3 regions of the Serratia sp. UGAL515B_01 genome follow, and region 1 is predicted to be linked to each of the others. Evidence: predicted binding sites of a transcription regulator. Region 1 holds the regulator's gene; each other region holds the start of a gene.

The links. The regulator PurR, encoded in region 1, represses purine synthesis genes. The targets are predictions, from matches to a motif close to CANGCAAACGTTTGCNTG.
Region 2: a site for PurR is predicted at 2,023-2,040, ahead of gcvT (glycine cleavage system aminomethyltransferase GcvT). Genes of this name have one in related genera too.
Region 3: a site for PurR is predicted at 2,135-2,152, ahead of purM (phosphoribosylformylglycinamidine cyclo-ligase). Genes of this name have one in related genera too.

What each region holds. Positions count from the first base shown of each region.
Region 1 covers NZ_CP109901.1:1,964,105-1,967,389, reverse strand. The annotation lists gene punR (DNA-binding transcriptional activator PunR) at 1-788, shown strand, start outside; gene purR (HTH-type transcriptional repressor PurR) at 950-1,975, opposite strand; gene OK023_RS19200 (YnhF family membrane protein) at 2,265-2,390, shown strand; partial or broken gene OK023_RS09040 (IS200/IS605 family transposase) at 2,587-2,661, shown strand; gene sodB (superoxide dismutase [Fe]) at 3,140-3,285, opposite strand, start outside.
Region 2 covers NZ_CP109901.1:949,925-953,209, forward strand. The annotation lists gene ubiH (2-octaprenyl-6-methoxyphenyl hydroxylase) at 1-324, shown strand, start outside; gene ubiI (FAD-dependent 2-octaprenylphenol hydroxylase) at 475-1,677, shown strand; gene gcvT (glycine cleavage system aminomethyltransferase GcvT) at 2,191-3,285, shown strand, end outside.
Region 3 covers NZ_CP109901.1:2,449,753-2,453,037, reverse strand. The annotation lists gene speG (spermidine N1-acetyltransferase) at 1-260, opposite strand, end outside; gene purN (phosphoribosylglycinamide formyltransferase) at 375-1,013, opposite strand; gene purM (phosphoribosylformylglycinamidine cyclo-ligase) at 1,013-2,050, opposite strand; gene OK023_RS11010 (glycoside hydrolase family 3 protein) at 2,457-3,285, shown strand, end outside.

The sequences.
Region 1 (3,285 bases):
ATCGTGATGTTGTATTGACCCCTGCTGGTGCCCTGTTTATCAAAGAGGCCCGGAAGGTTGTCAAAAAAATGCTTGATACCCGGCGTCAGTGCCAGCAAGTTGCCAACGGTTGGCGCGGGCAGTTAAGAATTGCGGTCGACCTTATTGTAAAACCACAGCGTAGTCGTCAGTTAATCACTGATTTTTATCGTCATTTTTCGGATGTTGAATTGATTGTGCAACACGAGGTGTTTAATGGCGTATGGGATGCACTGGCTGATGGGCGCGCAGAGATGGCTATCGGTGCAACACGAGCAGTGCCGGTTGGTGGGGGTTTTGCTTTTCGCGATATGGGCTTTGTGAATTGGTTGTGTGTGGCAAATGCAACCCATCCCTTAGCGGGGCTAAAGGGCACACTGAGTAACGATCAGCTGCGGCCTTATCCCTCACTATTGCTCGAGGATACGTCACGAAATTTGCCGAAACGTGTAACTTGGGCGCTGGATAACCAACGACGCCTTACCGTGCCGGACTGGGCTTCTGCTGTGGATTGTCTGCGTAATGGATTATGTGTGGGAATGGCACCCGCGCATTGTGTACTGCCATGGGTACAAAGTGGTGAACTGGTTGTTCTGCAACTGCAAGAAGCATTCCCCCCTAGCGCCTGTTGCCTGACATGGCAGCAAAATGCGCAGTCACCAGTAATGACCTGGTTATTAGATTATCTGGGAGACAGTGAAACGCTTAATCAGGAGTGGTTGAACGAAGGCGTATCCGGTGTCTCGAAAGCCTCCGATAACAATTATTAGGCTATATGTCTGTGGGGCGTCGCAGCCCTCATCAAGCCACAGAGGGAAGCGTGCCGCGTGGTCGAGTCCTTGCCTCCCGCGCTGTGGCCATCATAGTACGTGTTGGGCTCATAAAACTGTGCAGCTCACGTTTTGGTTTGTGTCTAATCAAGGGGGACATGCTAGCGGCGATAATCGATGAAAGGCCCATCAGCCACCGAACGGCGTTCTATCAGTTTTGGATGGACTTCAATGACCTGAGATTCTTCACGTTTACTGATAATACGATCCAGCAACATCGTGAAAGCCATTTCTCCCAGACGTTCTTTAGGCTGGTGGATAGTGGTTAATGCTGGGGTAAAATAGCGTGCATTTCGGACGTTGTCGTAACCGATCACTGAGATGTCTTGCGGTACACGAAGCCCCAATTCGTCTGCAGCACAAATTGCACCCATAGCCATAATGTCTCCACCGCAAAATATGGCTGTGGGGCGATGCTTTTGCGACAATATTTTGTACATGGCCTTATAACCGGACTCAGGTTCAAAATCACCCTGAACGATCCATTCTTCGCGGATCTCAATATTGGCTTCCTGCAGCGCTTTAAGGAAACCGTGATGACGGCCACCACCGGTATTGCGCGATAACTGGCCGGGAATGGCACCAATATCGCGATGACCACGTTCGATAAGATAACGACCAGCCAGATAGCCACCCTCAAAGGCATTATCGATAATTGTATCGGTAAAATCACCACGAGCAGCTCCCCAGTCCATAACCACCATGGGAATATTTCGGTAATCCTCCAACATACCCAGCAACTTTTCTGGGTACTCTGAGCACATAACCAGCAGACCGTCGACGCGCTTTTGCGCCAACATTGCAAGGTAGGCCTGTTGTTTATCGAGGTTATTATGTGAGTTACACAAGATCAAAGTATAACCTTTACTATAGCAACTGTTTTCAACAGCTTCGATCACCTCAGCAAAGTAGGGTGCTTCGCTTGATGTTGCAAGCAGACCGATCGATTTAGTGTGGTTAACTTTCAGGCTGCGGGCAACGGCGCTGGGCGAATAGTGTAGTTGTTTAATGGCTGCCCAAACGGCCGCTTTTGTCTCTTCGGCGACGAAACGCGTTTTATTAATGACGTGCGAAACGGTGGTGGTGGAAACGCCAGCGCGCTTGGCCACATCTTTAATCGTTGCCATATAAAGAATGACTCCTGAACTCACATGTTACAGCATGTAAGTATGATGTTAATCGTTTGCCTGCGTAAATTTTATCCCCTGATAAGCAAAAACGGGATTTTTAGTGCTGAAGCCGTAAGATCCTATAGCAGGAGGGGGCATCTTGGGGTACGCAGTTGTGAACTGCGGATTTTGTCGCATATTTATGAAAAGTGGAAGAGCTAATCGGTATTATAAGACGGCAAATGATAACAAGATTTTAATCACGAACTGTAGGAAAATGAGTTGACGTATTAATTGTGTGGCTTTTATGCTTGAGAGCACAAATCTGCAAGGGAATTACGTTATGGATACGAATTTGAAAATGTCATTGTTTACTACGGTATGTGCGTTGGCAGTGATTATCATCTTTGGTCTCATTGCTGTATCTAACTGATTTAAATTATAAAAAGTGCAATATGTTGCACCTTTGCTATTTTCTATAGAAAACCCCCAGAGCTAGGCTGGGGGTCGTAAAGCTTTCAGCCTTAAGCCGATTATAAAGACCCCCTTTCAATTTGTTAAAACACCTTGCGGTTTGGCAATTGCAAAAGTTAAACAAGAAATCAAAAGGGGTCCAATGGGGGACGAAAATGGGCTTAGCGCATAACCGATGGAACTGTAAATATCACATGGTTTTTGCACCTAAACACCGAAGGCAGGTTTTCTAGGGAGAGAAACGCAGGGTGATAGGTGGCATATGGCCATTAATTCCAATTTTTTCAACCAGATATCACTTGTTATATCGAGCCGTAGCAAGATCTGTTCTCTCACTCTACCGATAAAATCCCAGCCTAACGAGTTAATATGGCTAAACCAGGTATTTTGAAAATCGGCGTCGGTTACGATAGTCACTTTAGTCTTGGCATTAATGGCTTAGGCAAGTGTATCCAAAAATTCGTTTTGGATCTGAGTATTGTTTTGCTGTTTTGAATGAACAATACGGCTCAACATCGCGTCCGATACTGGTGAGAGTCAGTGAAGCGCCACGGTTACATCAAGAAGCGTTACGGGCTGTAAGTAATCCATAAATGCAAATGTCAGATCACAGTGCGTCTGTTAGGGCGCGGCTGGCAAGAGAGGCTAATAGGCACATATGAAAAACCCCCGGCTTTGCCGGGGGGAGCTTACTTGTTCATCTATCTGCTATTGGGTCAGATTTTGTTCCGCGAATGACCAGTTAACCAATGCCCAAAAGTTTTCCAGGTATTTTGGGCGCGCATTGCGGTAGTCGATATAATAAGCATGTTCCCAAACATCAACGGTTAACAGAGGTTTGTCTTCACTGGTGA
Region 2 (3,285 bases), 1.0 Mb from region 1:
AATGCCGCTCAAACGCTGCATCCTATCGCAGGACAGGGGTTCAACCTCGGGTTGCGTGATGTCATGTCGCTGGCAGAAATTCTGGCGAAAGCCGCACAGGCCGGTATTGACTTAGGAACTTACCCGCTGTTGAGTCGTTATCAGCAACGGCGTCAACAAGACCAGCAAGCAACGGTCGGTGTAACTGACGGTTTGATCCGGCTGTTTGCCAACGGCTATGCCCCGCTGGTTGCTGGGCGTAACCTGGGGCTAATGGCAATGGAACAGTTGCCAGCCGTTCGCGATGCTTTTGCCAAGCGCACATTGGGCTGGGTTGAGCGCTAGACCTTTAGTCTCATTGACAGGCCTTTGGAGGCGTGTTTATACCGCAGGCAATCAAGGGCTGCGCCTAGTAGCATTAAAATGAATACCGCCTGATCCTTCCTGTCTGCTTGCAGAACAGGGCATCCGTAGAATGTGAGGAACCGAAGCAGCATGCAGTCATTTGATGTGATTATCGCCGGAGGCGGTATGGTGGGATTGACGCTGGCCTGTGGTTTGCAGGGGAGCGGTCTGCGTGTGGCAGTGCTTGAACACCGGCAGCCGGAAATTTTACCGTTACAGGAACAACCAGCGTTACGCGTTTCTGCCATTAATGCTGCAAGTGAACGATTGTTGCAACAGATAGGCGTTTGGGGGCACATCCTTAGCCTGCGTGCTAGCGCTTATAACGCGATGGAAGTCTGGGAGCGCGATAGCTTCGGCAAGATTTCATTTCGTGGTGATGAATGTGGTTTCAGTCATCTTGGGCACATTATCGAAAACGAAGTGATCCAGCAGGCATTGTGGAAAAAGGCACAAACGTTGGGCGACGCGACGCTGCTTGCGCCAGCGGCGCTGAAACAGGTAGCTTGGGGGGAGAATGAGGCCTTCCTCACCCTGGAAGATGGCCGCATGTTGACTGCCCGATTGGTGGTTGGAGCCGACGGAGCCAACTCTTGGTTGCGTCAGCATGCGGATATTCCGTTGACCTTCTGGGACTATCGCCATAGCGCACTGGTGGCAACTATCCGCACTGAAGAGCCTCATCAAGCCACGGCTCGCCAGGTTTTCCATGGTGAAGGAATACTGGCATTCTTACCGTTTAACGATCCGTATTTAAGCTCAATTGTCTGGTCGTTGGCACCTGAAGAAGCTGAACGACTTAAACAGCTTGAACCCGAAGCCTTTAATCGTGAGTTGGCAATGGTTTTCGACATGCGTTTGGGTCACTGCCAGCTTGAGAGCAACAGGTTGACTTTTCCACTCACTGGCCGCTATGCCCGCAGCTTTGCTGCCCACCGTTTAGCGTTGGTGGGGGATGCCGCGCATACTGTGCATCCGCTGGCAGGCCAAGGGGCAAATCTGGGCTTTATGGATGCAGCTGAGTTGATATCTGAACTCAAACGCCTCCAACGTCAGGGCAAGGACATCGGCCAACATTTGTATCTGCGCCGCTATGAGCGCCGTCGTAAGCATGGTGCCGCGGTGATGCTGGCCAGTATGCAAGGTTTCCGCGAACTGTTTGCAGGCCATAATCCGGCGAAGAAGCTGCTGCGTGATGTTGGCTTAAGGCTGGCTGACAGCTTACCAGGTGTAAAACCGAAACTGATCCGTCAGGCTATGGGGCTGAACGATTTGCCGGATTGGTTGCGATAAGCCACGAGGGGAACCTTATTGATGAGGTTCCCCTCGTGCCAGGGCGAAGGCGGTTCAAATCGCTTGCGCTAACTCCTTTCATTTGAGAAATTCTAATTCCAGTTCGTTTTGTTTATTACTTTTCCTAATGTCATAATCGGTTGTCAAAAACGAAAGTTCTCTTTGTTATTAGCCATTTGTTATATAACTTCATTTTTTAGCCCATCAATTGTTAACTTTGTGCCTTAAGACGCAGTTTTTCAGTGAAAAACTCTACACACTTGCGCGGTAATTTACCCATAGTGAAAGATATTGAACATAGTTTAACTTATGGTTAACCGGGCTGTTCGGTGATAACGTCAGGGGAAAGGTAACGTTTGCGTCGTAACGATGAACTGCGTTTTTCACTAACAATTGGCGCGGCAATTTGTGTTGAACGGTCAGGGTGAACCACGTAGTCAGGCTGGCAAGTTGCATTGTCTTATTGCGTAGCAACGCCCTGTATTCGGCTACTTGAGTGAAAAGAGGGATAAAATGGCAAAGCAAACCCCACTGTACGACCAACATGCGGCGTGCGGTGCACGCATGGTCGATTTTCATGGCTGGATGATGCCGCTACATTACGGCTCCCAGATAGATGAACATCATGCGGTGCGTCAGGATGCCGGTATGTTCGATGTCTCCCATATGACCATTGTGGATTTGTGCGGTACCCGTACCCGCGAGTTCCTTCGCTATCTGTTGGCGAATGATGTCGCCAAACTCACCCAACCTGGAAAAGCACTGTATAGCAGCATGTTGAATGCGTCCGGTGGTGTGATCGATGATTTGATTGTTTATTTTTTTACGGAAGAGGCTTTTCGCCTGGTGGTGAACTCTGCTACCCGTGAGAAGGATCTGATTTGGATCACGCAACATGCTGCACCATACGGCATCGAATTGACAGTGCGTGACGATTTGGCGCTGCTCGCGGTGCAAGGGCCTCATGCTAAAGAGCGTGTCGCCACTCTTTTTACCCCCGAACAGAAACAGGCTGTGGAAGGTATGAAACCTTTCTTTGGTGTACAGACTGGCGATCTCTTTATTGCAACCACGGGTTACACCGGTGAAGCCGGTTATGAAATAGCGCTGCCGAAAAAGCAGGTGGTTGATTTTTGGCATAAACTACTGAGTGCAGGTGTGAAACCCGCAGGGTTGGGTGCGCGTGATACATTACGTTTGGAGGCAGGAATGAACCTTTACGGCCAGGAAATGGACGAGGGGATTTCTCCACTGGCTGCCAATATGGGCTGGACTATTGCGTGGGAGCCGCAGGAACGTAATTTTATTGGCCGTGAGGCGTTGGAACTACAACGCGAAAAGGGGACGCAACAACTTGTGGGTTTGGTCATGAAGGAAAAGGGCGTATTACGCAATGAACTGCCAGTATATTTTACTGATGTCAATGGCCAACGACAGGTTGGGGTGATTACCAGCGGTTCTTTTTCTCCGACTCTGGGTTTCAGCATTGCATTGGCACGCGTTCCAGCGGGTATTGGTGAACAGGCTATCGTCCAGATACGTAACCGTGAAATGCCAGTTTTGGTCACCAAACCAGGTTTTGTGCGTGCCGGTAAATCACTGATCAAT
Region 3 (3,285 bases), 490 kb from region 1:
TGAAATTCGGCACGGCGATGAATATGGTCTATCTCTACCAGTTCAACCAGCCCTACCTTGGCATCCTCATGTTCAATGATAAAACGCCGCTCACTCTGATCGTGAATATGTTTGTCATATAGGTCGGCAAGCTCAACAAAGGCTTCATACGGCTCTTCAAACCAGTAACGCATAACACTGGCGTTGTTATCCATCTGGTGGACGAAAGACAAATCATCGCGCTCCAGTGGGCGAAGTCTGACGCTGGCATTGCTGGGCATGCATGTTTCTCCATATCGTAAAAGTGTGAAAAGTATAACTTCAGATAATAGATTCTGGTGAAAAAAAACGGTGCCTTGCAGGACACCGTTTGATAAACCTTCAGAGTACAGCCATTAGTCCGCTGCATATCCTTGCAAGGGCAAGCGTTTTCCGTCCAACCAGGCTGCGTTGTCACGCATTGCTAATCTGCCCTCAATGAACCAATTTACTACTAATGGGTAAATAGTATGTTCCTGAGTTTGCACCCGCTCAATCACGTCATCTTCTTCATCGTCTTGGAAGATAGGTACTTTGGCCTGCAGGATCACTGGGCCACCGTCGAGTTGCTCAGTGACGAAGTGCACTGAAGTACCGTGCTCACTATCGCCATTGTCAATAGCCTGACGGTGCGTATGCAATCCAGGATATTTTGGCAGCAGAGAAGGGTGGATATTCAGCATGCGCCCTTGGTAGTGCTGCACGAAGGCGTTACTGAGGATACGCATATAACCAGCCAGTACCAGCAGGTCGGGTTGGTATTGATCAATGGCCTGTGCCAGCGCGCTGTCAAACGCTTCGCGATCGGCAAAGGTTTTGGCATCCAGGGTATGGGTGGCAATACCTGCTTCCTTGGCGCGCTGTAGTCCGTAAGCTTGAGCCTTATTGCTGAATACCGCCATAATGTTGGCGGCAATACGGCCTTGCTGGCAGGCATCAATCAGTGCCTGGAGATTGCTCCCTTGGCCAGAGATCAATACCACAATATTTTTCATCACTGAATAACCACTTGTTGCTCGTCTGAAGAAGCCGACAGTTTACCGATCTTCCAGGCTTTTTCACCTGCAGCAGTCAATAAGGTAAGCGCTTTTTCTACTGATTCTTCTGGCAGCGCAATGACCATACCGACACCACAGTTAAACGTGCGATACATTTCGTGGTGGCTGACGTTACCGGTTTGCTGTAACCAACCGAAAATGTCAGGCCACTGCCAGCTTGATTCGTCGATCACCGCTTGTATTCCTTCTGGTAGCACGCGCGGGATATTCTCCCAGAAACCGCCACCGGTCAGGTGTGCTATGGCGTGAACGTTGACGTTTTCAATCAGTTTAAGTATGGATTTGACATAAATCTTGGTAGGTGCGAGCAGATGGTCGGCTAACGGTTTGCCAGAAAGCATTACCGTGCTGGGGTCGGTATCGCTTACTTCCAGAATTTTGCGTACCAACGAGTAGCCGTTAGAGTGTGGCCCCGACGCTCCCAAGGCAATCAACACATCACCAGATTGTACTTTACTACCATCGATAATTTCGGATTTCTCAACCACGCCCACGCAGAAACCTGCCACGTCGTAGTCTTCCCCGTGATACATTCCCGGCATTTCAGCGGTTTCTCCCCCCACTAATGCACAGCCGGCTTGTTTACAGCCTTCGGCAATCCCCGTTATGACGCTGGTAGCCGTCTCTACATCCAGTTTGCCTGTGGCATAGTAATCTAGGAAAAACAAGGGTTCTGCACCTTGAACTACCAAGTCGTTAACACACATCGCCACCAGATCGATACCGATGGTGTCATGGCGTTTTAGATCCATTGCCAAGCGCAGTTTGGTGCCTACGCCGTCGGTGCCTGAAACCAGTATTGGTTCGCGGTATTTCTGCGGTAGTGCACATAGAGCACCAAACCCTCCAAGACCACCCATAACTTCTGGACGGCGGGTCTGTTTTACTACACCTTTGATGCGATCTACCAATGCGTTGCCAGCATCGATATCGACACCTGCGTCTTTATAGCTGAGAGTGGTTTTGTCGGTCACTGCGCGATCCCCACGACGGTTTGCGGTTTGAAAATGGTGCTTCCGGTGGTGATACCGGAACAAGGCGCAGCAATTCTAACAGTGTAAGCAAACGTTTGCGAGAACCTTGTGGAACAGCGCTAATTTTCAGACTGCCCTCTGTAGCGCATGTCTCGCGGGCAAGTAGATTGCTGGCAGAAAGTTTGGTCATAGGGTTCGGCTGTGCCCCTGAGGAAAATCACACGTTCTCACCGGAATGAGGACTTGCTGAAATTCGATTTATTTAATTAAAACTAAAAACGTATTTATTTCGATCTGTGAAATATATCTTAGTATTTTTTTTTGTGTGTTGTTAACGTTATTCACGAATTTTAAAGGTTAGGAACATTCTGCTTATAGCTATATTTTTCACTCAGAGAGGAACGTCGTGATCAAAACGAATAATGTATTTATTGGTGTGTTTATTTCTCTTGCGCTAGTTGGTTGTGACGGTGGTAGCAATAATATTGGAAGTGCTACTAACAGAAACAGTACTACCTCACCAAATAGTACTACTTTACCTTACTTCTCCGATTGGGAAAATGTTAATAGCGTAATCAAAAAAGATCCTGCTATGGAGGCGGAAATACAGCGTATTGTTTCTATGATGACGCTAGAGGAAAAAATAGGGCAGATGGTACAGCCAGACTTACGCGATGTTACCCCCGAAGAGGCTGAGAAATTTAAACTGGGTTCGATCTTGAATGGTGGCGGTGCATTTCCTGCAGGCAATAAGTACGCTACGGCTGAAGACTGGGCGAAGGAAGCAGACAAATATTGGTTAGCGATCGAACGTGCTTATGAAGGGCGTGGATTCAGGGTTCCATTTATGTGGGGAACCGATGCGGTACACGGCCATAACAACGTATTTATGGCGACTGTTTTTCCTCACAATATTGGTTTGGGAGCAGCCCGTAACCCAGATCTGATTGAAAAAATCGGTGAAGTGACAGCGCGAGAGGTTGTTGCTACCGGGTTAGACTGGACTTTTGCACCGACGGTTGCCACGCCGCGTGACTACCGTTGGGGACGGGTATATGAAGGGTATTCTGAAGATCCTGAAATCGTTTATGAGTATGCAAAACGCATGGTCCAAGGTATTCAAGGGGGCGAGGAGGGATTAAAGGGGGAGTATAACGTTATTTCTAACGTGAAACATTGGCTCGGCGATGGCGGAACGCTTCACGGTGTCGATCACGGGCAAAACCGCTATACAG